2 regions of the Lysinibacillus sp. FSL M8-0216 genome follow, and region 2 is predicted to be linked to the other one. Evidence: a T-box and tRNA genes for the amino acid it is inferred to sense, from the RefSeq annotation. Region 2 holds a T-box; the other holds one or more tRNA genes.

Region 1 (3,414 bases), 1.4 Mb from region 2:
TACGTACAATATTACCTGGAGTTGGGACACCCATGGAACCAGGTCGTAGCTCCGTGTTTTCCAAAGTACCAATGAGTAATGTATTTTCAGTTTGACCATAACCATCGCGGACTTTTAAACCAAAGTGATTCTTAAATGTTTCAATGACTGGTCGATTTAATGGCTCACCAGCAGAGACAGCACTACGAAGAGAAGATAGATTATAGTCTTTTAAATTCTCAAGTTTCGCCATGATACGATACTCAGTTGGGGTGCAGCAAAGAACATTAACCTTTTCATCCTGCAACAGTTGAAGATATGTTTTTGCATCAAATCCACCATGATAAACAAAGGCAGTAGCTCCCAACATAATAGTAGATAGGAACGGGCTCCAAATCCATTTTTGCCAGCCTGGAGCTGCAGTTGCCCATACTAAGTCTCCTTCACGTACACAAAGCCACTGTGCAGCCGCTGTTCGAATATGTGCATAGCCCCAGCCATGAGAATGGACGACGCCTTTAGGCTTACCTGTTGTTCCAGAAGTATAAGAAAGGAAGGCCATGTCATCGCGTTTAGTAGCAACAGCCGTAAATGTATTTGGCTGAGAGCTAGCCAATTCATCTAAAGAAGTCCAATCTCCTGTAGCTGTTCCGATGACCATTTTGTTTTTTAAAGCATCGACAGAAGACGAAATTTTGTCTACTTCACTAGTAAATACTTCATAGGCGATAACGGCACTGGCAGAAGAATGCTCCATACGATACTCTAAATCACTTGCGCGCAACATCTCTGAACAGGAAATAGGAACAATACCCGCTTTTAAACAGCCTAGGAAAACAAAATAGGCCTCAGGTAGGCGAGGAATAATAACTAATACACGATCTCCTTTTTGAAGCCCCTTCTTCGTAAAGGCATTCGCGTATTGATTCATTTTTTGAACAAGTTCTACGTAAGTAACGGTTTGTCTCTCTTGTTGTGTATTTAACCAACGTATAGCTTGGCGTTCACTATCTTGCGAAAACTTTTCTAATTCCTCTGTGATGTTATAAACATCCGGTGCAATTAAATCCTCTATTACCATTTGAACATTCCTCCCCCTAAAATGATAGAAAATTCATAAAACTATTTTTATTTTAACAATTGCAATAATATACAGCAAGAATATTTAATACACAAAATAGAAATTTTAGATTTAATAGAGAACTATTATACTTTCTAAGTACTATTTAAGAAATTCTCGACAAAAAAATATAATATTTTACACAAATATGTTGCATTATTTAGAATGCTTGCTATAATAATAAATGTACTTAAGAGGTTGTCTAAGACCGATTTGAATAGTATTGTTCCGAAGTAGCTCAGTTGGTAGTAGCACCTGACTGTTAATCAGGTTGTCGCAGGTTCGAGTCCTGCCTTCGGAGCCATTTTTTTGCTCATTTTTAAGATGGCTTTATACATAAAAAAATGTAGAAAAGTGTTGCAAGAATGTAGAAATAATGTTATCATAATTCTTGTCTTGTTTGAGACATAAGTTTGGCCCCTTGGTCAAGTGGTTAAGACACCGCCCTTTCACGGCGGTAACACGGGTTCGAATCCCGTAGGGGTCACCATTTAAAATACATCATCATGATGTACAGGCTTTAAAATGAAAATAAACTGTGATATAACACACCTGTTTCTATGGAGGATTAGCTCAGCTGGGAGAGCATCTGCCTTACAAGCAGAGGGTCGGCGGTTCGAGCCCGTCATCCTCCACCATTATTCTTGTGTTATTTCGGAGGGGTAGCGAAGTGGCTAAACGCGGCGGACTGTAAATCCGCTCCTTAGGGTTCGGCGGTTCGAATCCGTCCCCCTCCACCAGTTTTATAAATGATTGGGGTATAGCCAAGCGGTAAGGCAACGGATTTTGATTCCGTCATGCCTAGGTTCGAATCCTAGTACCCCAGCCATTTTTCTTTTATGAGCCATTAGCTCAGTTGGTAGAGCATCTGACTTTTAATCAGAGGGTCGAAGGTTCGAGTCCTTCATGGCTCACTTTTATAGAATAAAATATATTCAAAAGTGATATAATAAATACAGATAACTAGTCTCTTACTGAAAACAGTAGGAGATTTTTTTATGTTATTTGAAAATGAATAAATATGCGTATTTATGTTGGGTTGAGCCAAGTGGTAAGTAGGCTTTACAATAGTCTTATAACTTTTAGGGGGTATAAAAACATGAATAAACTTAATATTTCTATTATTGGAGTACCAACAGATTACGGACAAACACGCCGAGGCGTAGATATGGGACCAAGTGCTATTCGTTATGCAGGCGTTGTTGAACGTTTAGCAAGTATTGGACACGAGGTACAAGATCAAGGGGATATTCGTGTTAGTCAAAAGCATGCAAACGCGACAGTAGATGAAAAGTTATTGAATTTAGAGGAAGTAGTAGAAGTTAGTACGGCTTTAGCTAATAGCGTACATGAAGTAGTCGAACAAAAAAAATTCCCACTTGTATTTGGTGGTGACCATAGTATTGCTATTGGGACACTTGCAGGATTAGCGGAACATTATAAAAATCTAGGTGTTATTTGGTATGATGCACATGCAGATTTAAATACACCTGAAACTACACCTTCCGGCAACATACATGGAATGCCTTTAGCAGTTAGTATTGGGCTTGGGCATGAACGTTTAGTTCAAATTCGTAATAATGTGCCAAAAATTAAGCCAGAAAACGTTATTATTATAGGAGCTCGTTCTGTAGATCCTGGTGAGCGTGATTTGATTCGTGAACAAGGGATTAAAGTATACACTATGCATGAAATTGACCGACTTGGCATGACGCGTGTTATGGAAGATGCACTTGCCTATTTAAAAGAGCGAGATGTTGATGGATTACACCTATCGCTGGATTTAGATGGACTTGACCCTCTTTATACACCAGGTGTTGGAACACCAGTGCCAGGTGGAATTACGTATCGAGAAAGTCATTTAGCGATGGAAATGTTACAAGAGTCTGGAATGTTAACTTCAGCAGAGTTTGTAGAAGTTAATCCGATATTAGACGAGAAAAATACAACAGCAAATGTAGCTGTTGCTTTAATGGGATCTTTATTTGGAGAAACTTTAGTTTAAAGAAAATTTTTCAAAAAATTGCCTGTTGCCACATTGCATAAAAATCTTTTGCTATAATTGAAATAAAACGAAACTTTTCTTATTGATGGGTCGTATAGTATAAGACAGTTGTAAAGGTGGAGAAGTCAACACAATGGATGCGTTAGTAAATAAGAGAATAAAACAAGTGCTTAAAGGCGATCAAAACGCATTTGCCGATATTGTGAGTCTCTATCAGCACAAACTGTACCAAGTATGCTATCGAATGTTAGGTAACAAACAAGAATCTGAAGATATTGCTCAGGAAGCTTTTGTTCGGGCATATATGAAT
Region 2 (3,414 bases):
ATCTGCAGCATTAATGAAAGATATGCCACAACCATTCTACTCAAGACTTATTACGTTAACGAATCACTATCCATTTACATTGGATCCGGAAGATATTATGATTCCTGAATATGATTCAAACTCAGGTACATTAAATCGTTACTTCCAAACAGTACGCTATATGGATGAAGCTTTAAAAGATTTCTTCCAACAACTGAAAGATCAAGGTGTTTATGATAATTCTATTATCGTTATGTATGGTGACCACTACGGTATTTCAGAAAACCATAATAAAGCGATGGCACAGTATTTAGGAAAAGAACAAATTACACCATTTGATAATGCATTGCTACAGGAAGTACCTTTATTCATCCATATCCCAGGATCTGACGATGGTAAAGAGATGACTGAAATGGCAGGACAAATGGATTTACGTCCAACAATTTTACACCTACTTGGCATTGAAACGTCAAAAGATATGCAAATGGGTGCGGATTTATTCTCTCCAGAACATGAAAACTTTGTAGTGTTCCGTGACGGACGCTTTATCACAGATAAATATGTGTATGCGGGAGAGGCTTGCTATGATAAATCAACTGGCGAAGAAATAGATGGGGAGCCATGTCAGCCATACGCTGATCGTGCAACAATGGAGCTCGAAAATTCTGACGCCATCATCAATGGAGACCTTCTTCGTTTCTATGATGAAAAGACAGGTAATTTAAAACAAGAATCCGTTAAGTAAACAAAGAGAGATCTCGCCATGAGATCTCTCTTTTACTTTGAGCAATTGACAAATTTGTTGAAGTGATTATAATTAGTGTAAATATCTGCATAACGAAGATTTGTTTTTCACATTTCGGAGTATAAGAGTTAAAGGCATGGAAAAGAACAAGTAACTTTAATAAAAACTGACAGAGAGTAGCCGGTCGTTGAGAGGCGCAAGGGATATTAAAGTGAATACATCTTGGAGCTGCGTACCGAAATTTTAGTAGGCTACGACGGGTTTGCATCCGTAATCATTGCAATAGTATTGCTGCGGCTGTACTAATGGAGGAGTGCTATTTGAGTAGCTCTCGAAAAAAGGTGGTACCACGTTCATTAACGTCCTTAGGATTTATTCCTAAGGGCGTTTTTTTGCATCTGAACGTCTAGTGCCAAATTGGGCGACAGTAATCCTGTCAAGAACTCTTATAGATCTTGCAATATTAACTTTTTAATATTACAAGGAGATGTTTTGTATGTTTTTAACACCAAAGGAGCAGTTAGCCATTATTAAAAAGGGGACTGACAAAATTGTTGATGAACCCGAGCTACTAAAAAAATTGGAGCACTCATTTCAAGAGCAAAAGCCCTTAACGATTAAATTGGGGCTCGATCCATCTGCACCAGATATTCATTTAGGCCATGCAGTCGTATTGCGAAAAATTAAACAGCTGCAGGACCTAGGGCATCATGCAGTCATTGTCATTGGTGATTTTACGGGCCGTATTGGCGATCCTACCGGGAAATCTAAGGGACGTGTAGCGTTAAGTGATGAATTGGTGAAGGAAAATGCCAAAACGTATTGTGAGCAAATTTTTAAAGTGTTGGACGAGGAAAAAATGACTGTTCGTTTCAATAGTGAATGGTTAGCAAAATTAACGTTTGAAGAAGTCATCCAGCTGGCTGCTACTACATCTGTTGCCCGTATTTTGGAGCGTGAAGACTTCCAAAAGCGGTACCATCACCAAATACCAATTGGCCTACATGAATTTTTCTACCCTCTCATGCAGGCGTATGATTCTGTAGAATTAAAGGCTGATATTGAATTAGGGGGAACCGATCAAACGTTTAATATTCTCATGGGACGCACCTTACAAAGGCATAGAGGGCTAGAAAAACAAATTGCTATTTTTATGCCATTACTTGAAGGATTAGATGGTATTGAAAAAATGAGTAAAAGCTTGGGGAATTATATTGGTGTCCATGAAGCGCCTGAAGTTATGTTTAAAAAAATTATGGAACTACCAGATTCGCTCATTATCAAATATTTTGAATTAGCGACAGATGAGCATCCACTTCAAGTGCAAGCCGTTCAAGAAAGGCTACAAAACGGAGAGAACCCACGTGATATAAAACTACAATTAGCAGAAATAGTGACAGCTTTATATCATGGTCATGCAGCTACGATGGATGCAAAATCTTATTTTGAAGCTGCTTTCCAGAAGAAGATGATTCCTGCTAACATTCCTGTATTGCTACTTGAAATTGATAAAGAAAGAATAGAGGATATCATTCCACAATTAATTTCTATCCAATTTATTCAAAGTAAAAGTGATTTTATAAGGCTCATTAAACAAAATGGGGTTTCATTAAATGGAGAAAAAATTGCTGTGGATGATCTATCTCAAGTATTAATGAATGAGGATGTCCTGCAAATTGGTAAGAAGAGATTTCTAAAATTGAATAAGTAAAATGGGATGATGTCCAAGAAAAAAGAGCAATCTCACATAGAGACTGCTCTTTTTTCTGTCTAAATTTTAGTGTAATTTTGGTGGATACCCGCCATGAACGATTGTCATAATGACAAACCATCCAAAGACGACAGCACTTAATAAGTTGAAAACAACGCTTAAAAGGTTCTTTTCTTTAATTGCTTGGAATGTACCATATACAGCAAAAATTGAAACTAGACCAAAAATAACCATTAATAAGTTCATTAAAAATAGACACTCCTTTCGACATCAGAAAATGAATGTCGTAAACAATATTCCTCCTTAATTGTAATCGTTCTACCTGTTTTTGTCGAGAACTAATATAGTGCAAACTATGAACATTTATCGTCAAATTGTGGCAAAGCCTGTATAATAGAGAAATGAGGTGATATCTATGATGAACGTACGTAGTTTTTCTCTTGGTCCAGTCCAAACGAATTGCTATATCGTATCGAATAAAGACAAAGAATGTATCGTATTTGATCCAGGTGAAGAAGCGGAGCGTCTTATTAAAACAATCCGTAGCAATGGTTTAAAACCGTTAGCCATTTTTTTAACGCATGCACATTTTGACCATATTGGTGCAGTGGATGCCGTACGGGAAGCATTTAATGTACCTGTATGGATTCATGAAAAAGAGGTTAGCTGGCTAGGAGATCCAGAAAAGAATGGCTCTAGTAAATATGCTGCATTACCAGACTATAGGGTAGCTGCACCAGATCAAGACACGATCATTAAAAAAGAGCAACAATTTGAAATGAGCAACTTTGTGTTTCAAGCTGTATTTACACCAGGACATTCACCTGGTAGCATTTCCTATGTATTTGAAAATGATGGCTTTGCGATTGTGGGAGACACATTATTTGAACAAGGTGTAGGGCGGACGGATTTAATTGGTGGGTCCACCAAAATATTATTAGCATCTATTCATTACAAATTATTAACATTACCTGAGGAT

What was found. A T-box is a leader RNA that pairs with one kind of tRNA and senses whether it is charged. The one in region 2 lies ahead of tyrS (tyrosine--tRNA ligase), so its partner is inferred to be a tRNA-Tyr.
Region 1: it has a tRNA-Tyr gene. The T-box ahead of tyrS (tyrosine--tRNA ligase) is inferred to sense a tRNA for this amino acid. The anticodon was not compared.

The regions. Positions count from the first base shown of each region.
Region 1 is NZ_CP152007.1:4,601,529-4,604,942, reverse strand. It holds gene MKX57_RS22960 (acyl--CoA ligase) at 1-1,060, opposite strand, end outside; tRNA gene MKX57_RS22955 (tRNA-Asn) at 1,327-1,403, shown strand; tRNA gene MKX57_RS22950 (tRNA-Glu) at 1,515-1,589, shown strand; tRNA gene MKX57_RS22945 (tRNA-Val) at 1,662-1,737, shown strand; tRNA gene MKX57_RS22940 (tRNA-Tyr) at 1,756-1,839, shown strand; tRNA gene MKX57_RS22935 (tRNA-Gln) at 1,854-1,928, shown strand; tRNA gene MKX57_RS22930 (tRNA-Lys) at 1,941-2,013, shown strand; gene rocF (arginase) at 2,199-3,104, shown strand; gene sigW (RNA polymerase sigma factor SigW) at 3,238-3,414, shown strand, end outside.
Region 2 is NZ_CP152007.1:3,156,868-3,160,281, reverse strand. It holds gene MKX57_RS15495 (LTA synthase family protein) at 1-724, shown strand, start outside; T-box leader at 853-1,094, shown strand; gene tyrS (tyrosine--tRNA ligase) at 1,221-2,435, shown strand; gene MKX57_RS15485 (DUF2759 domain-containing protein) at 2,502-2,681, opposite strand; gene MKX57_RS15480 (MBL fold metallo-hydrolase) at 2,851-3,414, shown strand, end outside.